DNA from 3 places in the Rhodococcus sp. 24CO genome. Region 1 is predicted to be linked to each of the others. Evidence: riboswitches for the same ligand, from Rfam matches in the RefSeq annotation. Region 1 holds a riboswitch; each other region holds the start of a gene.
The links. A riboswitch is a leader RNA that binds a small molecule or an ion and turns the genes downstream of it on or off. The one in region 1 is predicted to bind S-adenosylmethionine.

Region 1 (9,751 bases):
GCAAAAGGGGAAAGTGGTCGTCCTGGTGGCCTCGAAGAACCCGAACCGTGCGGTTCAGTAGGTAATGAGGGCTACACCAGCCGGTGTGGCGCTGAAGAAGTCAGCGCAGACATCGCAGAGGGACGGACACGGTAAACCTTCCGGTCAGATTCAAGGCACTTGCCTTCGTGAACACACTTAATCATTTCCCCGGATGTCGGGGGAATAGTTGGACTCACGGTGATCCGAACTCACGAATTCTATGACCGCTCAACGAGACCGGGCCCACTATTCCCAGTTCATCGCGGTAATGTCCGGAAAATCCGCCCCTACTCTCGAGGAGACAGATGCAGCCCGAAAGCCCAGCCGAGCAGATCCGAACCACACTCGCGCGGATCGCTCACCTCGCCGATACGGGAACTGTCGACGATTACGTCGAGCAATTCACTCGCCGCGCCGAATGGACCATGCCAGCCAACGCCGACCGCGGGTTGCCGCTACAGGTACGACGCGGCCGCGAGGAAATCGCTGCCGGTGTGCGCGAACGCCGCGCTGCGGGAATCCAAGGACCGGGCACCTTCACGCGCCACGTCACCACCGCAATCGCCGTCGAGGTCACGTCGGACACTTCGGCCCGCGCCGAAGCGGTGTGGACGTTTTACGTCGACACCGCCACGACGCCTCGTCTCAGTGGCGTCGGCAGTTACGCAGACGAGTTCGAACTCGAAGACGGTCGCTGGCGATTGTCACGGCGCGTCATCGCTCGCGGCTGACGGTCAATCCTCTTCACCGGTGATCGACTCGCACCAGTCTTCGACCTGGTCGATCCCCTCCTCCGTCCACTCCGGGCTCTGATCTTCCAGAGCATCGAACACACTCTCGCAGGTCAGCGTGTTCGGCAGGCTATCCGAGCCCGGAGCAACAGAGCCCTCCGCGGACGCTTGGGCAGACGCTTGGGCAAGGGGACCGGCAACCAGTGCAACTGCCACTGCGCCTGCCCCGACCAGGCTTTTCACACGCATGGTCTTCCTCCTCCATGACTGCCGACGTTAGGTGCCGACGTTTTCGGGGTACCCCGATCCCCGCGCGCTACTCGCCCGCGCTATCGCGGCGCCACAAGACCACGATCGGCCGGAATTGCCAGACCAAGATTGTCGCGTAGCGTCGTTCCTTCGTATTCGGCGCGCAGAACACCACGATCCTGCAGCAGCGGTACTACCTCGTCGACAAACTCGTCCAATCCTGTTGGTACGAGGTGCGAACCGAGGATGAATCCATCCGAACCGTCGTTCTGCACAAACGAATCGATCTTTTCAGCAATCTGCTGCGCAGTACCGACTATCGGCCCGCGCTCGAACTGGTCGATCACGACCCCACGCAGATTCAGCTTCTTGTTCTCGGCCACGGCGCGCAACTTCGCGACGGTCTCGAATCGGTCCTGATGGATGAATGCCCGTCCTTGGATGATCGGGGGCGCTTCGGGATCCGGCGCGATATCAGGTAGCGGTCCCTCCGGATCGTAACCCGAAAGATCGAGATTCCAGATCTGCTCGAGCAGGATCAACGCCGTCTGACCAGTTACTTGCTGGTCGCGAATATCGCGATACTTCTCGATAGCGTCGGCCTCGGACGTGCCGAGCACAAAGCTCGCCGACGGCAGAATCTTGATGTCACCCGGATCACGCCCGGCTGCAACAGCACGGGCCTTGATGTCCCGATAGAAGTCCGACGCCTCAGGCAGCTGCCCGTACGGCGAAAAGATCGCGTCCGCGTTGCCGGCCGCAAAATCCCGCCCTTGCGGCGAGACACCAGCTTGGAGAATGACCGGTCGCCCCTGCGGGCTGCGCGGAACAGTGAACCGACCGTTCACATCGAATTGTGATCCGTGGAAAGCGAATTCACCAGCCTCTGCTCGTGCGAGGAAACGGCCGGAATCCTTGTCAGCGACGATGTCGTCACTGCGCCACGAATCCCAGATTTCACGCACGAGTGCGACGGTTTCCTCGGCGCGTTCGTACCGCTGCGCGCGATCGAGATAACCGCCGCGACGGAAGTTCTGCCCGGTGAAGGCATCGAACGACGTCACGACGTTCCAGGCCGCGCGGCCACCGGACAGTTGATCGAGTGTCGCGAACTGTCTGGCCAACTCGTACGGCTCGTTGAATGTCGAGTTGATGGTGCCGGCTAATCCGAGGTGTTCGGTTACTGCTGCCAATGACGCGAGCACCGTGAATGTATCCGGCCGGCCGATGATGTCTTGATCGAAGATCTGCCCCGCGCGTTCGCGCAGCGCCAGTCCTTCGGCCAGGAAGAAGAAGTCGAATTTTCCGCGCTCGGCGGTTTTAGCAGTGTGCTCGAAAGAGTCGAATTCGATCTGACTGCCCGCCTGCGGATCCCACCACGCCGTGTGGTGGTTGACGCCGCCCAGATAGGCGCCCAAGATGACCTGCTTACGCTGCTGAGAACTCATGAAAGTATTCCTCGTCTGTTCAGGCGGCCGGAGTGCCGGCGGCGTAGCGGTTGGGGACGTCGATCGGCAATCCGAGAAGTCCGCGGAGATTCGTACCTGGATACGCGGTACGGAATACGTTGCGTTGCTGCAGTTCTGGTACCAGCTCATTCACAATCGCGTCAAGATCGTCCACGGCAACACCGGGTCGCAAACGGAAGCCGTCGATCCCCAACTGCTGCCACCGGAGAAGTTGATCGGCCAGTTCAGCCGGCGTGCCGGTGAAGATCAATGCATCGGAGCGGTACTGGGTACCCGACGCACTGTCCAGGCGGTCGAGTCGTTCTCGACCCGATTCCCCTGCCGCATCGAAGAACACAACAATGTCGCCGTAAACCCGGAGCGGTTCACCCGAGCGCTCAACCCGTTCCTGCGCCGCCCGCACCTCGGCGAGGATCGAGGGCACCTGTCCATCGTCGAGAGGAGTCACAAACACCAGATCGGCTGTTCGAGCAGCCAGCTCGTACGGAACGCGCTGGTGCGCCAAAGCTGCGACAACTGGCTGCCCCTGCGGCGGCCGCGGAGTGACCGACGGTCCACGCACGGATAGGTACTTGCCCTCGAAGTCGATGTAATGCAACTTGTCTCGATCGATGAACCGGCGCCGCTCCACATCACGAATCTCGGCGTCATTCTCCCAACTGTCCCAGAGGCGCCGAACCACATCGACGGCCTCAGCCGACTCTTCGAACAGATCCCGTACGAAATCGGGAAGGTTGCCTGAAACCAGCAACGCCCGGTCATCTTCGGTCAAAGCTGGGATATCGCGCCGGCCGAAATGCGAGGCCTCCGCTTCGGACGCTGAGACTTTCACCTGCAACCCGCCGCGGCCTCGCGACGTGTAGTCGAGTGTTGCAACAGCTTTGGAGACATGAAACGGCTCGGTATGCGTCGTGGTGATCGTCGGAATCAACCCGATATTGCGCGTCACCGGTGCCAGCCTGGCTGCCACGAGATGTGCGTCCAGTCGAGCGCGCACACGATCGACTGCGTCACCGACTGGCTCGAATGGGTTACCCGGTACGGAAAGACTGTCCTCGATACTCACGAAGTCGAGCAGACCGCGTTCGGCTGTAGTCACGAGATCGGTCCAGTACGACGCCGTGAACAGCTCGCTCGGACGCGAATGGGGTTCTCGCCAGGCCGCCGGGTGCCAGCCGGCGCCGTCAAGCGCTACGGCGAGGTGGATGGGAAGGGGGGAGGTCATCGGCTTCTACTCCTGTTCGAGGACTACTCGGGAGCGCACAGTGCCGGCCGCAGAACCGTCAGCCATCTTTCACTGACGGGTAGTGCCGCAACTGCCGCTTGCGACACACACCACGCGTGTCGCCAGGTGTGATCCCGGGGCACCCCATCGGCATGAAGGGTTGCCGTCCAGCTAGCCGGTCCTTGTCGCTGGAACTCTGCACCTGCCGTGACGGTAGCCGCTACAGCGCCCAATCACTATGAACGCGACTTTCCACACACCAGCAGAAACCACGCATCACCTGCCACAACCGACACCTGATCCTTTTCACTCTCGAGGATTCGAATTCGCGTGGCGGTACCGAGTATGCGCAAAATCCCGGTCAACCCGAATCGATCCAATTCCCGACTAGACTGGCACGACACCGCCTCTGTGCGTCCGGTCATCGAAAGGCACGTCATCACACAATCTCCCGCTCCGCACGACATCTACTTCGTACCCCCGGAGCAGGACACCACCGACGCAGTGAAACCCGTCTCGTCCTCCGTGCGCGCTCGATTGGAGGACCGCCCGGAAACTGTGCGGTTCAAAAATCGGTTTGCCCTCCCGATCGTCACGACAACCCCGCTCGAAGCGATGATCGAAGACCTGCTGTTCATCCGCGATATTCTCGACGCGGCCGGTGTCGAATACCTCCTCGTACGCGGCAACGACGAACGAGCAGTTATCGCGGTGAATTGGGCCAACCGAAAGAAATTGCGCCGCGCGCTGATCGACGGATGCCAGAACACACCCTTCTATTCGAAGACTCTCGACGCGAAGAAGAGTCCCGCGCTCTTGATAGCCGACGGCGCACTGTCCACCACACCAAAAGCCCGCATCTTTCGACTGTTTCGGCCGCGCGTTCATCTGGCGAGTGGCCTGAACTACGGCGCAAATATCGGTCTTCAGATCGAACTGTGGTCGATGTCCGACACAGAGATTGTTCTGCCCATCGAAAATTCACTGACCCGGCGGACGGTGCGCCCGGAAGAAGCAGTCCGTGGAACGGTGGAGCGTTTCGGCCGTATCTGGCCCACGATCGAGAATATGTTTGCCGCCCATGCATCGGACATCAATTTCGACATCGACCTCGTCTTTTCCTGGGTCGACGGTTCTTCCGAGGAATTTCAGGCGCAACGCGCACTTCGGATGCAGAACTACATTGTCGGCGAAGGCGACGAATCCGCGGCACGATTCCGTCAAATCGACGAATTGAAGTACGCACTACGGTCCGTGCACATGTATGCGCCGTGGATCCGAAGAATCTTTGTCGCCACCGATTCCGATCGTCCGGCATGGCTGGCCGACGATCCTCGCGTCACTTTCATGCCCAGCGAAAAGTTCTTTGCCGACCCGTCTGTGCTGCCCACTCACAACTCACAGGCCGTCGAATGCCAACTGCATCACATACCCGGACTCTCCGAGCATTTCCTCTACTCGAACGACGACATGTTCTTCGGCAGATCTGTCGGCCCCGACATGTTCTTCTCGCCCGGTGGAATCAGCATGTTCATAGAGGCGGATACGCGAATAGGTCTGGGGCACAACGATGACGATCGCAGCGGATTCGAGAATGCGGCTCGGGTCAATCGACGTCTCCTACAAGAGCGATTCGGATTGATGACAACCCGACACCTCGAGCATGCCGCCACCCCGCTGCGCAAAAGCGTCATGGCGGAAATGGAACGCGAATTCGCGGACGATTTTGCGGCCACCGCTGCGAGTACTTTCCGAGCGAGCACCAACATTTCAGTCACCAATTCGCTGTACCACTACTACGCTCTGATGAGTGGCCGCTCCGTCGTACAGAAGTCGGCTACGGTCAAATACGTCGACACGACTGTCAAAGCCGGTTTGCGACAGATGAATTCACTACTCAAAGACCGTTCGATGGATTTCTTCTGCCTCAATGACGGCAGTGAACCGGAAATCGATCTCGAACTACGTACCCGCAAGGTCACCGAATTCCTCGAGAACTACTACCCCGTCAAAGCGCCGTGGGAGGCCTGACGCACCTTACTGCGCAACCACACTATCGTTGCGCTCACCGATGCGAATGCCTGCGTCCGCCAGCCGCACCGCGCCGTCGCGGGCGCTGACGGCCTCACCCACCGTGTCGTCGCAGACAACGTCGTCGCGCTCGATCGGCACTACCGAATGAACGATCGTGTCGTCGTACACGTGGACGAGATTGCAGCCTTGTGCGCTGTCTCGGCCACGCTGTCCGCCGACCGCTACGTTGAGGTCCTGGGTGTAGCAGGCCGACGATGCCACCGACACGGGAATTCCCGCGAACGTCGCCGTCGTCGAGTAATGCAGGTGGCCCGCGAGAATTGCCCGCACGTCACTTCCCCGGAGCACTTCGGCCAAGCGGGGCTGATCTCGTAGTTCGACCAGCACAGCCAGATCCTGGATACAGGGAATCGGCGGGTGATGAAGGGCGAGAATCGTTCCGTCGGGCGCTGGCGTCGCTAATTGCGTTTGCAGCCAATCCAACTGGGCGTCGCTGATCGATCCGTAGTGGTGGCCGGGAACAGTGGAGTCGAGCGTGATGACACGAAGTCCGTCGATGTCGTAGACCCGATCGACCGACTGGGTCGACGGTGACTCGTTCAACAATCGCGTCCGGAAGTGTTCCCGATCATCGTGGTTTCCCATCACCCAGATGACCTCGGCACCAAGTCTGCCGGCCACCGGTTCCACGATCGACTTCAGCGTCTCGTACGCGGACGACTCCCCTTTGTCGGTGAGATCACCGGTGAACACCAAAGCCCGCGGACGCGCACCGGAAGCCTCGACGCCGGCAAGAATCTGCCGCAGTCGAGCCGCCGCGTCGACGGCACCGTACAGGTCGCCATCGTCGACGAGATGCGTATCACTTATATGCACCAGGAAATGCTTCGGACGTGGATATTCGGCATGTCGAACGCTCATCGGTCTCTCGCTTCCGCTAGCCGACGCGCAGGTACCGGTGCACCTACCGAACCTCGACACTAGTCATCGAGTCCTCAGCACTCGTTGACGCACACCCGTGAACCGCCCGGAATCATCGGTAGTTGAAGCTACGAGTAGAGTCTTCGCAGTGTTGTTCCTGACCTCTCGACGCTACGTCGACCTTCGCCTGCAGGCGAGCGCAATGTGTCCGCGCTCGGCCTGATAGACGCGTACCAGGAAACATTTTCACGAAACCCCGCCTGAACTTCTTCATGGCGTGCCGCGTTTCGCTCTCTTCAATTTTTTGAAAGGCATTGTCATGCCCAGCTCCACCTCTACCGGCGTGCCGGAATCAAAGACCCGGTTCCCCTCGTGGGCAACGTCATTCGGACCACAGATTGTTGCCGGCCTGGTTATCGGTGTCATTCTCGGTCTGGTTGCCCGCGCCATGCCTGATGCCGCCGACGGCAACGTGAACTGGCTCGTCGGAACTGTCCAGACCATCGGCAGCAGCTACGTCAAACTGCTGACGGTCGCGGTCATTCCACTGGTGTTCACCGCCATCGTCAGTTCCATCGCAAACCTGCGTCAGGTTGCCAATGCTGCTCGATTGGCTGTCCAGACACTGTTGTGGTTCGCGATCACGGCATTCATCGCGGTCATCATCGGCATCGTCGTCGGCCTGATCACCGACCCCGGTTCACGCACCGACGTCGCCGTCGAAGCTGCCAAGGAGCCGAAGAGCTCCGGATCGTGGTGGGCGTTCATCACCGGCCTGGTGCCGAACAACTTCCTCGGCCTGGGCGCCAAGACGTCAGTCACCGAAGGCGTCGCGACAACCTCACTGAGCTTCAATGTTCTGCAACTGCTTGTCATCGCGGCTGCCATCGGAATCGCGGCGCTCAAGGTCGGCGCCAAGGCAGAGAAGTTCCTCGAGTTCAACGCTTCGCTCCTGGCAATCATCCAGAAGGTGCTGTGGTGGATCATTCGCCTCGCGCCGATCGGCACCGCCGGCCTGATCGCCACCGCCGTCGCAACCTACGGCTGGGACGCCATCGGATCGCTCGGCGTCTTCACCGCAGCGATCTACATCGGGCTGGCCATCGTGTTCTTTGTCGTCTACCCGGCTCTCATTGCTGCACACGGCCTCTCGGTTCGGAACTTCTTCTCCGGCGTCTGGCCTGCCACTCAACTCGGTTTCGTTTCCCGCTCGTCGATCGGCACACTTCCGCTGACCGAACGCGTCACCGAACGTAATCTCGGCGTACCGCGCGAGTACGCGTCGTTTGCCGTGCCGCTGGGTGCCACCACGAAGATGGACGGTTGCGCCGCAATCTATCCCGCAATCGCAGCCATCTTTGTTGCCGGCTTCTACGACGTTCCGCTCAACTTCACCGACTACCTCTTGATCGTTGTCGTGTCGGTGATCGGTTCGGCCGCCACCGCTGGAACCACCGGTGCAACAGTCATGCTCACCCTGACACTCTCGACACTCGGACTGCCTCTCGCCGGCGTCGGCCTGCTGCTTGCCGTCGAACCAATTGTCGACATGGGCCGCACAGCCGTCAACGTCACCGGACAGGCACTTGTCCCGGTCATCGTCGCCAAGCGTGAAGGCATCCTCGACACGGCCCGTTTCAACGCGCCGCGCAACGGAAATCCGTTTGCCGAGGAACTCGTCGACGCATAATTCGGTCACACCAAAAGATGTCCCCGCACCGATCGGTGCGGGGACATTTTTCTGGTCAGATGCCGAGGGCCTTGGACAGGGTTGGCCACGCTTTGGGGAAACGCTCACGCCAGTACGGCCACGAGTGCGTGCCGGTCGGTTCGTAGTCGACTGTGGCATCGATACCGAGTGCGGTGAGGCGCTGGTCGAAAGCCTTGGTACACATGTGTGCAACCGCCTCGATACTGCCGCCGACAACCAGACGATCGGCCAAGTCAGGCGTCTGCAAATTTTCGTTCTCGCCCGCCACTCCCGTCGCGACGGACAAGTAGATTTCCGTGCCACGGAGTTGCTCGGCGTTAAGGAGCGAATCGTGCGCTTCCCATTCCGGTCCGCCTGGCACTCCCCACATGTTGTCGGTGTTGCCGCCGCGCGACGTGACCGTCGACTGGATGCTGGCGCGACCCCACGAGTCCGTGGTCGAGTAACACCCACTGAAGCCAGCCACGGCCTTGTACAGGCCCGGATTTCGGTGGGCGAGCATCATCGCACCCTGTGCGCCCATTGAAATGCCCGCAATTGCATTGACGCCGTTGGTATTCAATCTCGCGTTCAGGAGCGGGGGCAACTCTTTCGCGATGAACGTTTCCCACTTGTGCAGTCCAAGTGCCGGATCCTCGTTCTCCCAATCCGTGTACATGCCGGCCTTGCCGCCGTTGATCATCACGACGTTGACGTTCTTGTCGGCAAAGAAATCCGGTGCGACGCCGTACCTCACCCACCCACTGGACTTCTCCTGAGCGTCGGCTCCGTCCAGCAGATACAAGGTAGGTCTCGGCGCAGAGTTGTCCGCGGGAAGAATAATCTCGACGCCGACGTCACGTCGCAAAGCAGGAGACGCCACCGTCAGGCGAACGGACTGCGGTCCAGTCACGTTCTCTCCGACAATTGCGGGGACAGCAATGCCGTCCAACAGTTGCGCAGGTGCCCCTGGGTCGCCCTGCATGGACCCGGGCACAGTCGAACCGTATTCCAACGTCTCGAGACTGTCGGAGATCGGCGTCGCGCCTACCGAAGTGATACCGAGCACCTGCAGTCCGAACACACACGCAGTGGTTACAACGATTCCCGCCCGCCGCACGGGGGTGGGCGGGGTCAGGCACTTCGACATCAGGCTCCCAAACAATTAAATACAGTCATTTGAAAGATACCGTGTAATTCGGACACGCTCACCTGGCGGCCCCTCGCACCACGTCTGATCAGCGGCGAAGCGATCGCTGCGCACATACCGTCAGACTCCCAGAGCCTTCGACAGTGTCGGCCACGCCTTCGGCAAGCGCTCACGCCAGTACGCCCACGCATGGGTGCCGTTGGGCTCGTAGTCCACGGTGGCCTCGATATCGAGTGAACGCAATCGCTGATCGAACACCTT
Region 2 (9,751 bases), on a different contig from region 1:
TCAATCCGCGGTGACCGACCTGCGCGCCGACGGTTCCTCGGTGCTCACACTCGGTGGCGACCACACCATCGCACTGCCGATCCTTCGATCACTCGCACGCGATCACGGACCCATCGCCGTGCTGCACTTCGATGCTCACCTCGATACGTGGGACACCTATTTCGGCCAACCCTTCACGCACGGAACACCTTTCCGCCGCGCCAGCGAAGAGGGCCTCATCGACATGGAGCGCTCACAGCACATCGGCATCCGCGGACCGCTCTACAGTGAGAAGGACCTCGAGGACGATCGCGTGCTCGGCTTCCAGGTGATTCGCAGCGACGACTACGAGGTCGACGGCGTCGCCAGCATCGTCGAGCGCATGCGTAAGCGCCTCGACGGCGGCCCGGTGTACGTCTCCGTCGACATCGACGTACTCGATCCCGCCCACGCTCCGGGTACCGGAACACCCGAAGCCGGCGGCATGACATCTCGTGAACTGTTGAACACACTGCGAGGACTGGTGGGTCTCAACGTGGTCGGCGCCGACATCGTCGAGGTCGCGCCGGCGTACGACCACGCCGAGATCACCGGTATCGCAGCGGCTCACGTCGCTTACGAGTTGTTGTCGGTACTCGCACTCAATCGCTGAAGCAGCACAACGGTATCCGTGGTGTGATGCATCTCCGGGTTCGCGGGAAGATCACGCTCCCGCGACTCCGAGACCAACACCTTCCACCCATCTGTGAACAACGACTCCACGTAGTCCGGGGTATGCAGCATTGCCCGATGGTGCTCCGTCGGCGACTCGTGGGGCGAATGGCCGACGATCAGCAAATGGCCACCGGGTGCAACCAGTTCACCGAGAGCGCGGAACAGTTCCCCGCGTGCGGGTTCGAGCATGTGAAAGAACTGCGCGGACACCAGATCGAACGAACGGCCCTGCGGATCCCACTTGGTCAGGTCTGCTTCCAGCCACTCGATACCAACGCCAGAGCCCTCGACGTGAGCCTTCGCGCGACTGAGCGCCACCGACGAAATATCCGTGCCCGTGACCTTCCATCCGCGGCGTGCCAACCACAGAGCGTCTGCGCCCTCGCCGCAGCCGACGTCGAGTGCGGTACCCGGCGCGAGGTCTGACGCCTCGGCGATCAACTGCGGGTTGGGGTTTCCACTCCAGCGGGCGGGGCGCTCCGCGTACAGCGAGTTCCAGAATTGTGCATCTGCCTTGGCATACGGGTTCTCGGTAGTGTCGGAGTGGTCGTGATGGTTCTGGTGTGCGGGGTCATGGTGTGCGGGGTCATGGTTCTGGTGGTCATGGTGTTCGTGGCTCATGCATTCCAGGATGAGCAATCTCCACGGCTGGTGCAACGTTCCTTGCCGAAACAGCAACAAATGCTGCACTCGCCGTGGCAGACGTGACACACAGCACCCCCGATGCGCTAACGTCGCGCTTCATGCCATGGATTTATGGCATGCTCCGCTTGACTGGCACTCGTTCGATTCTCGGGAAAGGACCTCGCGATAGCCGCTCCGCGCGCTGATGTCGCCCTTGCCGTTGCTGCCGCAACGGTCCTCGGGGTTGGTATCGGAGTCCTACTCACCGACGTTCTGGCCGGCCTTGCTGTCGGCGTAGGTGCCGCGGTTGTGTTCCGTTTTGCCCTTCGGATGATCAATACCCGCAGATGACGGCTGTGGAATAACTTCTGCGACTCGGTCGTTGTACTGGCTGTCGGTGTTCGGTTCATTGCCCCGGGTACCACCCCAGAAACGCCGCTTCGAGCGGCCACTTGCCGAGAGGCGCAAGACGGGCACCGACCCTTGCGAAACCGTCGACACCACCAGGTGCCGACGGTTTCCTTATTCGCCAGGACCACCGGTGGTTAGACAGATGTGAGAATATGCCGCTTATGTCTGCCATCACCGATTACTTCACAGCCCCCTCGGATGCAGTCGCGGCCACCGCGTTGGACGACGGCCCGATCGACCCGGTGCAAGCCAAGCGTGTCGACCCGGTCGTCTCCCTCAGCCGCCTCGAGTCGGTGCTCACCGGCAGGACATATGACGAGATCACTGCCGAACCCAGGCGAGGATCGTTGGTTGCCGTCAACGACGACGGTGACACTTACATCCTGACCGTCGCCGACGACCTACGGGATGCGCTAGCCGGTTTGGATGCCGAAGGTGTGATGGCAGCGGCCCGCGCGTGGACCATCGACGAGACAATCGAGCCTTCCGAAGAATCGGTGCCATTCCTCACCGCGCTTGCCGACCTGGCAACCGGGGCAGTGCGCCGTGGCGACAGTATCTACTGCCACATGGTCATCTGAGCGCATGTACGAGCACGGCGTCACAGACCGTCACTTCCGTCAGCCCTGAATTCCCTCCAAGAATGCGGTTTGATCCGCCAGATACCCGGGCGCGAAGATCGAACGAGGGGCGAGAACAGCCACCAGGGTCGACATCAGTTCCGAGTCTTCGAGGTTTTTCTCCACCAGTGAATGAGTCGCGTCAGGGTACTTCTTGACCACCAATTGCCCTGGTGAGTCAAGCAATTCGCGATATACCGATTCAGTATCCGCCACGTCGACGTTCACGTCTTGTCCGCCGAGAATCAAGAGCACCGGAACATCCACGGTTTCGAGATCGATTCGGGCATCAGACCGATAGTTTTGCCGGATGAAGTTCCAGCGATCTTCGGTGAGGCCATCAGCCGCGCCGGACGCCACGAGATCGTCGAACGAGCTATCCCTGGCCAACTGTTCCAGGTTCCTCGCTCGGTCCGCTCGCGCTTTCTCGAACTCGTCGGCCGACGCATTCCGCTCGGAAAGCTCTGCCAGGGTGTTGAATTCACCTTGCTCGAGCCAGTTGACCGCGGGACCCACGGCAATGACAAACGCGACGTCCGGATCAAGATTTACTACCTTGGGCATCACCCAGCCTGCCTGGCTTGCACCCCACAGACCGATTCGAGACGGATCGATATCCGAGCGTCCCCGTGCCCATTCGATTGCCGCTTCTGTCTCCGCGGCCCGATCGTCCATGCTCTGATCGAGCCAATTTCCCGGCGCCCCGCCTACTCCCGGCTTATTCCAGGAGAGTGACGCGTACCCGGCCGTTGCAAACGACTCCCAGATCGGCCGGTAGAAGGTCTCGTGCGTTGCATCGATCGGCCCGTCTCCGTGGACAAAAACCACGAGCCCGAAAGGACCGTCACCGTGATCGGGAAGCGCCAGGACTCCCTGAAGCGGCACCGATCCCCCGGTGATCGTCACTTTTTCCTCACGGATGTCGTAGGTGTGCTGGTACAGCGTCCATGCCACCAGGCCGACGATCAGTACGACGACTACCGCCAGGGAAGTGATCACCCACCTGCGTAAACGCGTGTTGCCTTTTCTCTCCCTCACCGATTGCATTGCCATCTTCTCGCCCTAACGTACGAAATTCAAACGACCGTTTTGTGTTTGATAGTACAGTGATGGGCGAAGATGCAGAGAAGGAATGAAGGGGCCGAGCGATGACCGACACGCATGTCGATGTACCCACGCGGATTCTGATCGAAGGACTTCTGCGTGCGGACGGAACCGTCGACGGGCCCACTCTTTATGCCACCGCCGACGCCCTCGACATGACGGACCAGCAGATCCGACTGTGCATCAAGCGGTTGGTCGCCGAGGGAAAGTTCACGCAAGATGGGCGCGGACGACAAGCCACGCTGCGAGCAACCGCGAAGACTGTGCGGGAGATGGGCCCCGACGTCGAATTCGTTCGACTCGCCTATCAACAAGATCGAGGCACCACGACGCCATGGGACGGGCGCTGGCATGTGGTGGGATTCGCAATTCCGGAGTCGTCACGGAAAGCGCGAGATGCACTGCGCACCAGGGTGACCTATCTCGGCGGGGCCCTCGTGCAGGGCGGCCTGTACGTCTCGCCACACGCGTGGGAACCCTATGTTCTCGATGCCGCCGCCCAACTCGACGTCGAACAATATCTGTCTTCGCTGACTACTCGCGATCTGAAAGTGGGCACCCTCGCAGACCCCTCGAAGATTGCCGCACAACTGTGGCCACTGGACGAGATCGCAGCCGGATACGATCAGCTACTGAACGTGGCGACCGCGCGCCTGCACAAACTGCGGCACACTTCAGCCTTCACTGCCACTGACGCCGTAACGATGACAATCGAACTCGCGGCGGAATTCACGCGAGCGATGGAACCCGATCCGCTCCTACCACCGGAATTACTGCCCACCAACTGGATTGGCAAGCGGGCGCGGTCGATCACTGCGCAGTGCTGGGCGCTTCTGGCACAGGTGGATGGCGCCGACCAACTGCCGTCGCTATTCCACCTCTACGCAGATGCAATCGGCGATCAGGACGCGAGCGTGCGCTGACGCTGCGGCAATCCGAAGCGCCCGAGAACCTCGTCGACAGCTGTGGCCGGAGTCACCAATCCCCGCGACTGCAGCCACGGAATGGTTTCGCCGACAAGATGTTCGAGAGTGCGAGGCAACGACAACGGAAGCAACGTCACACCGTCTGCAACGTCGGCAGCCCGAATATCGGCGATCAAACTGCCGAGACCGGACGGTGTTCCTACGTAGTGCAGCGACGCCGGGATACGCGGGACGTTCAGCGCACTGTCCAACTGCGCCAACTCTTTACGCGCAGCCCGCGCTTCCGGAGCGATCAGGATTTCGAGATCGACCAACACGGCAACAGAGTCAGGATCACGGCCGTCCTCGGCAATCGCCGCACGAATCTGGGCGCGCTGAGCTTGGGCGTCGCGCAGGTCGGTGGCACGGATCCGAATGACATTGACGGGGAAGGCCGTCAGATCGAGAAGGGTGTCACCTTCGGTGAGATCGACCCAGTAATCCGCGCCGATGAGCGGCAGGTTGCCGGGAGCTCCTTCGGCAGCGGGATGGTGGCCGAATCCGGTCAGTTCAACAGCTACGTGCAGGGAATGAGATGCGATAGAAGACATGTGTATCTCCGAAAGTATGGAGGGAGGGGTGAGCGCGAGACGATCGTCAGCTCGTACACATTCCAAACGCCGCAGTTGTCATGTCTGCCATGTTAGTTGCCTATTTCAATCACTGCATCCGGATGTGAGCTCAGACGCATTCGGCTGCGCCGGCGTCGCCGGCGGTGCCACCAAGGAAAGTGCGGGTCTCGGGCACAGGATTCCATGCACCGGCGGTCTTTTCGTAGTTCCAATCACGCTGATTCGAAACCAGGATGCTCACGGCGTTGATCAGGCGGGTGACGTCGTCGGAGCTGCTGCCCAATCCGAGGCTGGCGCGAACGGCACCGCCGGACAGGCCGAGACGTGAGAGCAACGGGTGTGCGCAGAAGCGTCCGTCGCGGACGCCGATGCCATGTTCTGCCGAGAGGAATGCGGCAACCTCGCCGGCTTCGTAGCCGTCGACGGTGAAGGTGACGATTCCGACGGCGTCGGGAGCATCGGCCCACAACCGGAGCAAGTTGACGCCGGCGACGGCGGCCAGTCCGTCGGTCAGCTGAGCGGTGAGCGCCTTCTCGTGCTCCGAGATGGCATCGAAGTCGAGAGCGGTCAGGGCGTCGCAGGCAGCGGCGATTGCAGCAGCACCGAGGACGTTGGGCGAACCGGCCTCGTGACGGGCGGGAGCGCAGGCCCACTCGGTGGATTCCAGCGTCACCTCACGGACAGCGCCACCACCGGCGAGGTACGGCTTGGCCTCGTCGAGCCAGTCGCGGCGACCGACGAGGACGCCGGCACCGAACGGTGCGTACAGCTTGTGTCCGGAGAATGCGAGGTAGTCGACTCCGCAGTCCTGCAGGTCGATACGACGGTGGGGAGCCAACTGCGCAGCGTCGACGAGGATGCGTGCACCACAACGATGTGCAATGTCCGCGAGGCGTGCGATCGGCAGGATCTCGCCGGTCACGTTGGACGCTCCCGTGATGGCGAGGAGTGCGGCGGGCTTGGTGCACAGTTCTGCGATCAGGCGCTCGATGGTTTCTTCGACGGTATCAGCGGCCGTGACGATGCGAGCATCGTTCCAGGGCAACAGGTTTGCGTGATGCTCGACGTCGAGAACGACAGTGCTGCCGGGCACGGACTGAGCGAGAAGATTGAGCGAGTCCGTCGTGTTGCGGGTGAAGACGACAACCTGATCGTCGGCGCAGTTCACGAAGCGGGCAACCGATTCGCGAGCGTTCTCGTAGGTGAGTGTGGAGATCCGCGAGGCGTATCCGGCACCACGGTGGACGCTGGCGTACGTGGGAAGCAGTTCCGCAATGCGGTCGGTGACCTGGGCCAACGCCGGCGCGCTCGCTGCGTAGTCGAAGTTCGCATAGGAACACTCGCCACCCTGGACGAGGGGAACCTGCAGGTCGGCGCCGGAAACCTTGGCGATGGGAGCGGTGCAGGTATCGGCACTCAGAACAGCAGTCATCGAAGACAATCCTCACGTTCAAGGACTCATTCGTTCGGGTGATGTCCCCGGAAGAGTCCGCGCTTGCCGAATCCGTTTTCGGATACAGCCGGGTCGTCACCCGGAGCACCCCACCGCGGAGGAGGGTTGCCGACCAGCAAGCCGGGGCTGAACACTGGTACTCGTGACCTGCAAACGAGAATGACAGGACTCCACCGGCTTGTCAACCCCAGCGCGGAGCGCGCTCTCGATACCGACAAATCGCCCGACGTCTCCTCGTGGTGACCACCATCACGGCAACGTTTCGACTTCCGTGGCACCGCTATCGTCGAGAGCGGCATCCGCGGGCCATAAGCGGTGACCTACAAAATCATTCGCCGAGTTTGACAAATTCGATTCGTTCCGAAGCTCACGAAGATCCTTCGTTCCTTGAATTCCAGAGAGATTCGAACAAATTTCGAACCTGAGATTGCGAAAATCATTTAACAGCAACAAAATACAGGTGAATAGCCGAATAGAGCCGGCATATTCGTCAACACTGCACCACCTTTCATTCATTTGAGTCGACAGAACTGCGCAGCTACGTTGAATTGCAAAGCGATAGCCCGGTCTTTACTGCGATGGTGCGAGCACATGCCCACCTACGCGACCTGTGGCCGCCATACGAGGGCTGAACGCGTCGACGATGTCGCCGGAGTGCGATAGGCACGCTGAACTGTGTGAAGGAGCGAGATGACTGCGGTCAAAAACGCGTGGAAGGGACTACGGAAACCCGTATTCGTCCCGGCATCGATAGTGATCTTCGGGCTGATCGCCTTTGCCGTGATCTACTCCGGGACTGCGTCCGACGCCTTCCAGAGCCTCAACAACGCCATCACCGATGGTGTCGGCTGGTGGTACATCCTGTCCGCCACCGGATTTGTGGTCTTTGCGCTCTACTGCGCGATCAGCCGGATCGGCAACATCAGGCTCGGCCGCGACGACGAACAACCCGAGTTCGGCATGATGTCGTGGTTTGCCATGCTGTTCAGTGCTGGCATGGGCATCGGTCTGGTGTTTTACGGAGTGGCAGAACCACTTTCGCACTACGTGGACCCGCCGGTCGCGGGCCGGGTAGCAGGATCCACCGACGCGGCCGCAAATCAGGCCATGGAACTGACGATGTTCCATTGGGGCCTGCACGCGTGGGCCATCTACGTTGTTGTCGGTCTCGGACTGGCGTACATGACCTACCGCAAGGGTCGCCCGCTCTCGATCCGCTGGCTCCTCGAACCCCTACTCGGACGCGCCCGCATCGAGGGCAAGATCGGGCACGCCATCGACGTCGTCGCGATCGTCGGCACCCTGTTCGGCGTCGCCACCTCGCTCGGATTCGGTGTTCAGCAGATTACCGCCGGCCTCGACTACCTCGGCTGGGTGGAAACCGACAACTGGCTGGTCATCGCCATCATCGTCATCGTGACGGGTATGGCCACCTTCTCCGTGGTCTCCGGTGTCACCAAGGGCCTGAAGTGGCTCTCCAACATCAACATGATGCTCGCTGCAGCGCTGGCCCTGTTCGTCCTGATCCTCGGCCCCACGTTGTTCCTGCTGCAGTCCTGGGTACAGAACCTCGGCGGCTACGTTCAGGCCCTTCCGGAACTGATGCTGCGCACCTCCCCGTTTGCGGAAGACGGCTGGCAGGGCACATGGACCATCTTCTACTGGGGTTGGTGGATGAGCTGGGCACCGTTTGTCGGCATGTTCATCGCACGCATCTCACGTGGTCGCACCATCCGCGAATTCGTCTTCGGTGTGCTGCTGGCCCCGACGCTGGTCGGTTCGTTGTGGTTCACGATCTTCGGTAACTCCGGCATTCTGCGTCAGCGCAACGAGGGCACCATGCTCGACGGGTCCGGCGCCGTCGACACCAACACGTCGCTGTTCACGCTTCTCGACGGTCTTCCGCTCGGAACGATCTCGAGTGTTCTCGCGATCGTTGTCATCGTGTTCTTCTTCGTGACGTCGGCCGACTCGGGTTCGATCGTCATCGACATTCTCGCGACGGGCGGCAATCTGGAGACATCCAAGATCACCCGGGTCTACTGGACTTTCCTGTCCGGCGCCGCCGCGGCTGTTCTGCTCCTGGTCGGTGGCAGCGGATCACTGACCGCCCTGCAAACCGTGGCTATCGCGACGGCCGTTCCGTTCTCGATCATCATGGTGCTGGCGTGCCTGTCGATGCTCAAAGCGTTCCGATACGAGGTTGCCGCGGCTCCCCGGTACTTGCGGATCTCGACTACGAACAGCTCGGTCGACGTGCCACAACCGGCGACCAAACGATTGCGCGACCTGAACATCTCGTCGAGCTTCGCCGGGCTGACGCCGTCGCAATCAGGCATCACCACTGATCCGAGTGATACCCACATGTTCGTCGCAGTCCACGAAGTCCCGCAGCACGCGGTCAACATCAACCCGGATACCGGCGTCGTCGACATCTCCACAGATTCTCGGGCCGTCGACCCGTTGGGCGGCGAAGTATTCGACACTCCGGAGTTCGCCGATTCGGCCGAGGGACACCTGCAGAGCGTCACGAACTCGGAATAACCGTTGCGTCGGCATGTTGCATTAGGCAGAACTGTTCACCAACTCGCAAACTTGTCATGAGATAACAACTCGACAGGTCGCACGACTGAGATTCATGAGCAGAACAGGATCAACGGGTTTGCCACTCCAGCCGCACGCGGAAACGGAATCGTCTTTGGGGATTCCGTCCGTATTCCTCCGTTCGACGCAGGCACCTGCGCCGCGCACCCTCATCGACATCGTGCGGGCATCCGCGCAGGCAAACCCCGAAGCACCTGCCATCGACGACGGTGACACGACGCTGTCGTACGCGGAACTGCTGGGCGAAATCGAACAGGGCGCGCGCTGGCTCGCCGACGCCGGAGTCGGCGCGGGTGATCGCGTCGGCATCCGGATGCCGTCCGGTTCGCGTTCGCTGTACGTGGCAATCCTGTCAATCCTCGCGGCCGGTGCCGCCTACGTACCCGTAGACGCCGATGATCCGGAAGAACGCGCCGAACTCGTTTTCGGTGAAGCTCAGGTAGCCGCGATCATCACCGGCGACGGCATCGGGCCTGGCACCGCACCGAAACGGCTGCAGCACCCACCCGTCCGCGATCCCCTGCCAGAAGACGACGCCTGGATCATCTTCACCTCCGGATCCACCGGAACACCCAAGGGCGTCGCCGTCACCCACCTCAATGCCGCGGCGTTTGTCGACGCCGAGGCCCGCATGTTCCTTCAGGACGAGCCGATCGGGCCCGGTGACCGTGTTCTCGCGGGACTGTCCGTCGCCTTCGACGCGTC
Region 3 (9,751 bases), on a different contig from region 1:
ACGAACCGACGTCGGCACTGGACCCGGAACTGGTTGGTGAAGTTCTCGAAGTTCTTGCCCAACTCGCTCGTGACGGTGCCACGTTGATCATCGTCACGCACGAAGTCGGCTTCGCCCGCGAGGTAGCGGACACCGCAGTCTTCATGGACGGCGGCGTCATCGTCGAACAGGGCCCGCCCTCGCAGGTGATCGACAATCCCGTCCACGAACGAACCAAAGCTTTTCTCTCCCGCGTCCTCTGACGACACGGTCGACGGTTATGACGCCGTCACCACACAGACACTTCCCCGAAAGGCACACACTGATGTTCTCTCGATCCCGCCGCGCCACGTTTCTGATCTCGGCTCTCGCCACTGTCGGACTGCTCAGCGCTGGATGCAGCAGTGCGGACGCGGAGTCCGACGGCAGCCAGGTCACTGCAGCCGCGGGTTACAACCTCACCGCAGAGCAGAATCGCATCACCACCGCGAAAGTCGATTCCATCGCTGCCGAGGTGCCTGCGGACATCCGCGACAGCGGCACCCTGCGAGTGACCGGTAGCGCCGGATCTGCTCCGCCGCTTCGCTTCTACGCTGACGATGACAAAACTCTCATCGGATCGGAGACCGACTTCGCCTACCTGATCGGCGATGTACTCGGGTTGAAGGTAGACCTGCAGACGGCTGACTGGGCACAGAACTTCGTCCGGATCGACTCTGGTGAAGCCGACGCGTTCCTCTCCAATGTGACTGTCACAGAGGAACGTAAGGAGAAGTACGACTTTGCCACCTACCGCCTCGATACCCTCGCGTTCGAGGCCAAAAAGGGTGCCGGGGTCTCCATCACGGAACCCAAGGACATTGCGGGTCTGAAGATCGCGGTGGGTTCCGGGACCAATCAGGAAGCGCTGCTGGTCAAGTGGAACGAGCAGAACGTCGCGGCCGGTCTGGCACCTACCGATATCTCCTACTATCAGAACACCACTGACTACTACCTCCCGCTGCAGTCCGGTCGCATCGATGCTTACTTCGGACCGAACCCGTCGTCGCAGTTCCATGCCAAGCAGTCGGGTGAAACCGAGGTGGTCGGGGAATTCTCCGGTGCGGGCGACACCCTGCAAGGACAGATCGCCGTGCTGGTGAAGAAGGACAACGGCCTGATCAAGGCAATCAACGACGCCATCAACCACACCATCGAGAACGGCACGTACCAGCAGATTCTCGAGCGCTGGAACATCACCGGTGAAGCCGTCGACACGTCGCTGATCAACCCGCCCGGCCTTCCGAAGACCAAGTGAGCATCCGCAAATGAGTGAGATCTTCGATGCGATCGTCATCGGCGGAGGGCTTGTCGGGTCCTCTGCCGCGTGGCGGCTCGCGGCGCGCGGGCACAGCGTCGTGCAGCTCGAGCAGTTCACGCCGGGGCACAAGCACGGTGCGTCCCATGGCACGTCACGTATCTACCGGCAGGCATACGACAATCACCTGTACACCGCGCTGGCAGCGTCGGCCCTTCCGCTGTGGCAGGAGTTGGAAACAACAACGGACATCGGGTTTCTGGAACTGACGGGCGCCGTCGACCATGGGCTGCCCGTTGCCGTCCTGACCAAGTCGCGGGTGCTTGTCGAAGCGGGTATCAAGGGCGAGATCCTCACTCCAGCCGAAGCGTCGGCCCGCTGGCCGGGGCTGCGATTCGATACAACCGTCCTGCATCACCGCGATGCGGGCAGGCTGCACGCGGACCGCGCCGTCGTTGCACTCGAAGCGGGTTCACGGTTCGAGGGCGCTGACGTCCGCCACAACACGCGGGTCCAGGCAGTTGCCGAGGCGTCGTACGGCGTCGACGTGATCACGGACGACGGGACGCTGCGAGCGCGGCACGTAGTGATTGCCGCCGGCGCGTGGACCGCGGAATTGATCGAGCGAAGCGAACTCGGCGCACAGGTCGTGTTGCCGACTTTGCGTACGACGCAGGAACAACCGGCACATTTTGCGCCCCTCGATCCTGGAACGGAGTGGCCGAGCTTTGTTCATCATCCCGGTGCAGAGCTGGACACAGCCGGGATCTACGGACTCGGTTCCGAAGACGGCATCAAGATCGGCGAGCATGCGACGGGGCCGGAGGTGACTCCGCAGACTCGTAGCTACACGCCCGACATCGCCGGCGAACAGCGTCTGGTCGACTATGCCGAAGCGTGGTTGCCGGGTGTCGATTCAACCCAGGTCGAGTCCCTGACCTGCCTGTACACCAGCACACCTGACAGCAATTTTGTGATCGACAGGGTCGGTGCGATCACCGTCGCCGCAGGTTTCTCCGGACACGGATTCAAATTCGGGCCGGCGTTGGGTGAGCTGGTGGCCGATCTGGTGGAAGGAAATACTCTGTCGCCGCAGCAATTCCAGCTAGGGGTGCGGTGAATGCGGCGCAAGGAAACCGAAAGGAAGGTCACATGAGTGTCGAGATTGCGGGAATCGGCGGCGTAGAGGTGCGGTCGGTGTCGCAGAACGATCCGCTGGCAGCTCCGCTCATCGCGGAATTGGCGGTGGAATACAGTTCGCGATACGGCGGTACGCGTGACGAGGTGTTCGAAGATCTCACAACCTATCCGGCCGAGGAGTTTGCACCGCCGCACGGAGCGTTGCTGGTTCTCACGCTCGGTGATCAAGCCATCGCCGGTGGCGCGTTTCGTCAATTCGATTCCACAACAGCCGAACTGAAAAGAATCTGGACGTCGGCTGCTTTTCGTCAGCGTGGCCTCGGAAAGATCGTTGTCCGGGAGTTGGAGTCCGAGATCGCAGCTCGGGGATACAACCGGGTCTATCTCACAACCGGTCCACGCCAACCCGAAGCGGTCGCGCTCTACCTGTCATGTGGCTACGCGCCGCTGTACGACACCGCGCTGTCACCGCTCGACGTGGGAATTCACCCATTCGAGAAGAAGCTACGGGTACGGCATGACTACGACCGGCGGGTATCGGCATGAGCGCGGCGCGGTTCCCGAAAATGTGGCGTAGCCTGCAATTCCTACTGAACGAGTTGACAACTCGCGATCATCTCGTAGACTTGCGAACGACCATCTCGAGCGACAGAGAGACCTGGCTCAATGAAGTCGCAGCAACCCTTCGCGTCATCGCGTGAGGGTGCTACCGCCAGGATCGATGGAGGAATGCAGTAATGAAGGCAGTTGAAGGCGGTTTCGCTACCGCGTGGTCGCGTCGTCACGTAGACCTGTGCCGCACAGCAGGATCGTTCTGTACTCACTGACCATGGCCGCGATGTTTACCGTCGTAGTTGACCCTGGTCAGTCTCTCGAGGCTCCCGTACGTGGGTAAGCCTGTTTTCTCTTCTCTTCGTAGCTGATTCGTGCTTGCTTGCCCCGTACTCCGGTGGTGGCAAGCGCGCTTTTCCGCATGCCTCTTTAGGAGTTCTTGGTGTCTTCACGCTCAATCGGTGCACGCTCACGCGTCACCGTCGCCGCTGGTATCGGCGCTATTTCGGTTCTCGGCACCGTACTTGCCGGTTGCAGCACCAGTAGTGGTGACACCAGCGCCGACGCCGGGCCGGCCCAGTCGGGTGGAACCCTGCGCTACGGACTCTCGACGGCGCCCACCTGCGCTGACCCTGCACAGGCAGGTACGAATCAGACTGTGTATGTCACTCGTACCGTGGTGGATTCGCTGACCGACCAGGATCCGGAGACAGGTGAGATCACGCCGTGGCTGGCAAAAAGTTGGGACATCAGCCCCGATGCCGCTAGCTTCACGTTCACGCTGCGCGACGGTGTCACGTTCAGTGACGGTACGCCGGTGACGGCAGAGTCGGTCAAGAAGAACTTCGACGTGGTCAAGGATCTGGGCCCGAACGCCGCCCTGGCGAAGAGCTACCTGTCCTCGTACACCGGCACGGATGTCGTCGACGCCCACACCGCCAAGGTCAACTTCTCCGGTCCCAATGTTCAGTTCCTGCAGGCAACTTCGACGCCGCAGCTCGGCATTCTGGCGGACTCGACCACGGCACTACCGTCGGAGCAGCGTTGCGCCGGGGCTGCGGTTGTGGGATCCGGCCCGTTTGTCTACACGGACTGGCAGCAGGATCGATCGGTCGCGATCGAGAAGCGCGCCGGATACAACTGGTCGTCGGATGTGACCGGTCATCAGGGGGAGGCGTATCTGGACGGCGTCAACTTCACTGTTGTTCCGGAGTCGGGAGTGCGTGCAGGCAGCGTCGCCTCGGGGCAACTCGACGCGGTCAGTGACGCATTGACGCAGGACGCTCCGCAGATCGAAGCGGCAGGCGGACGCATTCTCACTCGGCCCAATCCCGGGGTGAGCTTCTTCTTCCAGCCCAACGTGAGCCGCGGTGTTCTCGCCGATCAGGCTGTGCGCCAAGCGATCATCCCCGCGATCAACCGGCAGGAACTTGTCGACACGGTCCTGGATCCGTCGTTCTTCCCGGCGACGAGCCCACTGGCGCACACCACACCGCTCTATGCCGATCAATCAGGTGTCGTGACCTATGACGCCGACAAAGCGGAAAAGCTACTCGATGCGGCAGGGTGGAAGGCCGGTTCCGACGGAGTACGTGAGAAGGACGGCCAGAAACTGACTTTCGCGATTTCCTTCAGCCCGGCGTTCGCCGGCAACCAGGCAATCCTCGAGCTGGTTCAGCAGCAGCTGCGGAAGGTGGGTGTGGATGCGAGGCTCAACCTGCTGTCCAACGGGGAACTCACCGAGAAGCAGACTTCGGGTGATTACGATGCCGTGTACTACAACTCCACCCGTGCCGATGCGGACATCCTTCGGGCGTCCTTCGGCCTCGACGGTCGAAATCTCAACAAGCGCACTGCAGACCCCGAGCTCGACAAGGTATTGACGGAACAATTGGCAACCACCGACACAGCGACACGCGGTGAATTGGTGGCTCAGGCACAGGAACTGATCATCGATCGTGGACTCTCGATTCCGACGATCGAACTGTCACAGGCAGTCGGAGCCGGAGCCTCGGTGCAGGATCTGAAGTTCGAAGCCTCCTCACGTCTGCAGTTCTACGACGCATGGTTGTCGGGTAAGTAGTCATGACGCGATACGTACTCGCCCGACTAGGGCAGGCCGTGCTGGTCCTCTGGGCGGCTTTCACCATCTCGTTCGTGATCTTGTTCCTCCTGCCGAGTGATCCGGTCAGCATGGCGGCGGACGCGGCGGGACAGGGTGTGGCGGTGGATCAAGCTGCACTCGAACAGCTTCGGGCGCGATACGGCCTGGACCAGTCGGTGTGGGTGCAGTACTGGACCTCGTTGACCAATGCGCTGCGCGGTGATTTCGGCACGTCGATCTCCACCGGACAATCGGTGACGGATGCGATCTTCTCAGCCCTGCCGAGCACGCTGGTGCTGGCAACCACGGGTTTGGTTCTTGCCGTGCTATTCGGAGTGTCGATCGCGTTCTTCGCTACCTACACCCGCAAGCGATGGATCGCGAACCTGCTGTTCTCGCTTCCTCCACTCGGGGTGGCAGTTCCCACCTTCTGGGTGGGTCTGATTCTGCTGCAGCTCTTCTCGTTCCGTTTGCACATCTTCCCGGCATTCGGGGACAAGGGATTCGCAACGGTGATTCTCCCGGCGATCACCCTGGCGATACCGACTGGCGCCGTGATCGCGCAGGTGCTCACGACCAGCCTGCAGTCGACGCTGCGTTCGCCGCACGTGGAGACCGCGTACGCCAAGGGGGCAAGCCGGTGGCGCGTGCAGACCCGTCATGCGTTGCGACTCGCGAGCATTCCGGCATTCACCATCGCCGGTGTGCTGGTCGGAACTCTGCTAGCCGGTTCGGTGGTCGTCGAAACGGTGTTCTCCCGCGCCGGAGTCGGCCGTCTGACTCAGACGTCGGTCATGGCTCAGGACACTCCGGTAGTCCAAGGCGTGGTTGTTTTTGCATCCTTGGCATTTGCGCTCGTCAACTTGGCGGTCGATCTCTTCTATCCGTTGATCGACCCACGCATTATCTCGGCCAAGGCGTCCGACACCGCGAAGTCACAGTCCGAAAGCTCGACAGATCTGGAGCCGGCGCATGTCTGACACGTTGATCGAACCACTCTTGCTGGATCCGATACCGGAGGAGAAGTCGCCCGCTACCATCCGTCGGACGTCTTCGGTGATTCGGCGGATCGGTAAGCCGGGTCTGCTGATTCCGGTGCTGATCGTTGCGCTGGCCATCGGTTTTGCGGTGGCACCCGGCGTATTTGCCAGTGGCGACCCGTTGTCCGGCGTGCCGGCAGACAAGTTACAGGGGCCGAGCCCGGCGCACTGGTTCGGAACAGACAACCTGGGGCGAGATCTCTACACACGATTTGTGCACGGTGCTGCGCTGTCCCTGACCGCGACACTCGTGGCGGTGGGTGTTGCGTTGATCGTCGGATCGTTGATCGGGCTGATTGCAGGATTTGTCGGTGGGGTGCTCGACGCAGTGCTGATGCGCATCGTCGATGTTCTGCTCTCGATTCCCGCTTTGCTGTTGTCGCTGGCACTGGTCACGGCACTGGGTTTCGGCACCATCAACGTCGCGATCGCGGTGGGTGTGGCGATGGTCGCGAACTTCGCCAGGGTGATGCGTGCCGAGGTGATGCGGGTACGTAGCGCGCAGTACGTCGAGGCGGCTTTCGGTTCGGGAGTGCAGTGGCTCGGAGTTCTGCGCCGGCATATCCTGCCCAACTCGTATGCGCCCGTGATCGCACTGTCTGCAGTCGAATTCGGGCAGGCAGTACTTGCGGTGTCCGCGTTGAGTTTCCTGGGCTTCGGAGCGGTACCGCCCACCCCGGAATGGGGGTCGTTGGTATCCGAGGGACGGAACTTCCTCGCCAATGCCTGGTGGATGACAACACTTCCCGGCCTCGCAATAGTTGCGGTGGTCATTTCGGCGCATCGCATCGGACACGAGATCGAAAGGAGCAACCGGCGATGAGCACAACGCAGGATCAGTTGCTTTCCGTCACCGACCTACAGATCTCCTACGGAGCCGCACCCGCCGTACACGGCGTCAGTTTCACGGTCGGCCGAGGTGAAGTTGTTGCAGTGGTGGGCGAATCGGGCTCCGGAAAGTCCACAACAGCCCACGCGATTCTCGGACTGCTCTCCGGCAGCGGACACGTCACCGGGGGCAGCGTCGAGTTCGAAGGCGACCGGATCGACGACTACTCGGACCGGGCCTGGCAGAAAATCCGCGGTGCACGTATCGGTTTGGTGCCGCAGGACCCCACAACATCGCTCAATCCGGTAACCCGAATCGGTGATCAGGTTGCAGAAGTACTTCGCATTCACGGTCTGGCCGACCGGCGGAAAGCGCGGTTGGATGCCATCGAGGTTCTTGCACGCGCGGGAATCGATCGTCCGGAGATCCGAGCACGGCAGTATCCACACGAGCTCTCCGGCGGTATGCGGCAACGAGTTCTGATCGGTATCGCACTGGTCGCGAACCCGGCACTGATCATTGCCGACGAGCCCACCAGCGCGCTGGACGTCACAGTCCAACGACGAATCCTCGACCACTTGGACGAGCGGATCGCCGAATCCGGTGCCGCTGTTCTCCTCATCACACACGACCTGGGAGTGGCCGCGGACCGCGCGGATCGGATTCTGGTGATGCACGACGGTCGGATTGTCGAATCCGGTTCTACCGAAAAGATTCTGGGAGATCCTCGACACGACTACACGAAGAAATTGCTGAGCTCGGCGCCGAGCCTGTCATCGGGACCCGTCGATCGCCCGGTCCGAGCGCAGACAACTCCGCTGCTTACTCTGGCGGGAATCACCAAGCGCTTCGACGTCGGACGAGGCAGTGCTATCACCGCGGTGAACGACGTGTCGCTGACCGTACCGCGCGGACAGACAGCCTCGCTCGTGGGGGAGTCGGGTTCCGGGAAGTCCACGACGGCGCGCATCGCGGTGCGGTTGGAACAGGCGGATTCGGGAACCATCACCTTCGACGGCGCGGACATCACCCGGATCCAGGGCAGCGATCTGCGCGAACTACGCCGAAAGATCCAACTCGTCTACCAGAACCCGTACGCATCCCTCGATCCCAAGCTCTCGATAGTCGACATCGTGGCGGAACCGCTGCGGGCCTTCAAAGTCGGCACTCGAATTCAGCAGCAGGCCAGGGCCGCGGAACTACTCGATCAGGTTGCCCTGCCCGGGCAATTCGGTAGCCGCAGACCTGCCGAACTGTCCGGCGGGCAGCGGCAGCGTGTGGCGATTGCGCGAGCACTCGCACTGAAGCCCGATCTACTTGTTCTCGATGAACCGGTATCCGCTCTGGATGTTTCGGTGCAGGCACAGATTCTGGCGCTCCTCGACGAGTTGCAACGCGAACTCGGATTGACGTACCTCTTCATCTCGCACGATCTGGCCGTAGTGCGGCAGATCAGCGACATCGTCGGGGTCATGCAATCCGGTCAGCTGGTCGAAATCGGCACTACCGCAGAAATATTCGACAACCCCCGCCACGACTACACCCGAACACTGCTCGGTGCCATCCCCGGGCGGGACCACGCAGCAGGAAAGGCCGAACATGTCCGAGCATAATTCCGCAGCATTTCTCATCGGCCTCGAATTCGAGGGCACCGGTGTGCACCCCTATTCGTGGCGCCGCGAGGATTCGCGGGCCGAAGAAGTGTTCACCTCGTCGTACTGGGTGGATTTGGTGACCGTAGCCGACCAGGCCGGCGTAGACCTTGCCTTCTTCCCGGATTCGTTTGCCTTGCAGACCCAGGGGCAGCATGCAACGCGCGGTCGACTGGAAGCAGTTGCCACAGCTGCCCGATTGAGCGGCGTGACGTCGCGGATCGGGTTGGTTCCCACCGCGACCGTCACCCACACCGAACCTTTCCACATCTCGAAGGCCATCGCGAGCATCGACTTCTCGTCTTCGGGCCGGGCGGGTTGGCAGGTAGAGGTATCCGACACCGACGCGGCTGCGTCGCTGTTCGGTCGAAAGGCCGTGCAGAGCGAACAATCGCTGTGGGAGGAAGCATCGGAGGCCGTCGAGGTGGTCAGCCGGCTGTGGGACAGCTGGGAGGACGACGCCGAGATCAGAGATGTGGCGACCGGCCGATTCATCGACCGGGACAAGCTGCACTACATAGATTTCGAGGGCAAGAACTTCTCGGTCAAGGGGCCGTCCATCACGCCGCGTTCGCCGCAGGGACAACCGCTGATCGTGGTGGATGCGAGCAAGCCGCAGGCGCGGGAGTTGGCAACCGAGCGAGCCGATCTCATCCGAATCTCCGCCGCCGACCTGGGTGAGGCTCAGGCCACCGCCCGGCTGGTCCACGACAAAGCCGCGGAGAATGGCCGTACCGTTCGTGTTCTGCTCGACGTCGATGTCCTGCTCGGTGCCGATCGCGGGGCGGCGGACGACGCCCTCGCCGAACTCGAAGAGTGGGCAGGAACGCCCTATACGCCGCACTCGGTGTTCTACCGCGGCGACGCCGGCGGACTGACCACGCTGCTTCGCGAGATCAGTGGCTCGGCGGGGCTGGACGGAGTGGTACTGCGACCGTTGGCCCTGGCAGCCGGGGCGGCGAAGATCACCGCCGAAGTACTGCCCGCGTTCAATCCGAGGCCGAACCTCGCCCCCACCCTGCGGGAGCGGTTGGGACTGGGGCTACCCGTCAATCAGTTTGCATAGCGGCCGGAAGAGAACAGGAATTTCGATGACACAGAACAAGATTCGTAAGCAAGTTCACCTGGGTGCTCACTTCCCCGGCGTGAACAACACCA

Region 2: another riboswitch for S-adenosylmethionine. It lies ahead of V2B23_RS15435 (aminotransferase class V-fold PLP-dependent enzyme); the one in region 1 lies ahead of V2B23_RS26120 (LLM class flavin-dependent oxidoreductase).
Region 3: another riboswitch for S-adenosylmethionine. It lies ahead of V2B23_RS20455 (putative leader peptide); the one in region 1 lies ahead of V2B23_RS26120 (LLM class flavin-dependent oxidoreductase).

The regions. Positions count from the first base shown of each region.
Region 1 is NZ_JAZFNF010000012.1:6,707-16,457, reverse strand. Features, by position in the region: gene V2B23_RS26135 (nuclear transport factor 2 family protein) at 327-752, shown strand; gene V2B23_RS26130 (hypothetical protein) at 756-1,001, opposite strand; gene V2B23_RS26125 (NtaA/DmoA family FMN-dependent monooxygenase) at 1,082-2,449, opposite strand; gene V2B23_RS26120 (LLM class flavin-dependent oxidoreductase) at 2,469-3,695, opposite strand; SAM riboswitch class IV at 3,785-3,898, opposite strand; gene V2B23_RS26115 (stealth family protein) at 4,311-5,726, shown strand; gene V2B23_RS26110 (phosphodiesterase) at 5,733-6,650, opposite strand; gene V2B23_RS26105 (dicarboxylate/amino acid:cation symporter) at 6,970-8,340, shown strand; gene V2B23_RS26100 (alpha/beta hydrolase) at 8,396-9,490, opposite strand; gene V2B23_RS26095 (alpha/beta hydrolase) at 9,611-9,751, opposite strand, start outside.
Region 2 is NZ_JAZFNF010000005.1:534,676-544,426, forward strand. Features, by position in the region: gene speB (agmatinase) at 1-631, shown strand, start outside; gene V2B23_RS15410 (class I SAM-dependent methyltransferase) at 595-1,314, opposite strand; gene V2B23_RS15415 (hypothetical protein) at 1,890-2,309, shown strand; gene V2B23_RS15420 (alpha/beta hydrolase family protein) at 2,349-3,347, opposite strand; gene V2B23_RS15425 (PaaX family transcriptional regulator C-terminal domain-containing protein) at 3,497-4,375, shown strand; gene V2B23_RS15430 (hypothetical protein) at 4,354-4,968, opposite strand; gene V2B23_RS15435 (aminotransferase class V-fold PLP-dependent enzyme) at 5,099-6,421, opposite strand; SAM riboswitch class IV at 6,476-6,590, opposite strand; gene V2B23_RS15440 (BCCT family transporter) at 7,133-8,986, shown strand; gene V2B23_RS15445 (Pls/PosA family non-ribosomal peptide synthetase) at 9,081-9,751, shown strand, end outside.
Region 3 is NZ_JAZFNF010000008.1:52,960-62,710, forward strand. Features, by position in the region: gene V2B23_RS20435 (amino acid ABC transporter ATP-binding protein) at 1-242, shown strand, start outside; gene V2B23_RS20440 (ABC transporter substrate-binding protein) at 305-1,276, shown strand; gene V2B23_RS20445 (FAD-dependent oxidoreductase) at 1,287-2,396, shown strand; gene V2B23_RS20450 (GNAT family N-acetyltransferase) at 2,429-2,962, shown strand; SAM riboswitch class I at 3,050-3,144, shown strand; gene V2B23_RS20455 (putative leader peptide) at 3,154-3,243, shown strand; gene V2B23_RS20460 (ABC transporter substrate-binding protein) at 3,411-5,051, shown strand; gene V2B23_RS20465 (ABC transporter permease) at 5,054-6,052, shown strand; gene V2B23_RS20470 (ABC transporter permease) at 6,045-6,935, shown strand; gene V2B23_RS20475 (dipeptide ABC transporter ATP-binding protein) at 6,932-8,554, shown strand; gene V2B23_RS20480 (LLM class flavin-dependent oxidoreductase) at 8,541-9,659, shown strand; gene V2B23_RS20485 (NtaA/DmoA family FMN-dependent monooxygenase) at 9,685-9,751, shown strand, end outside.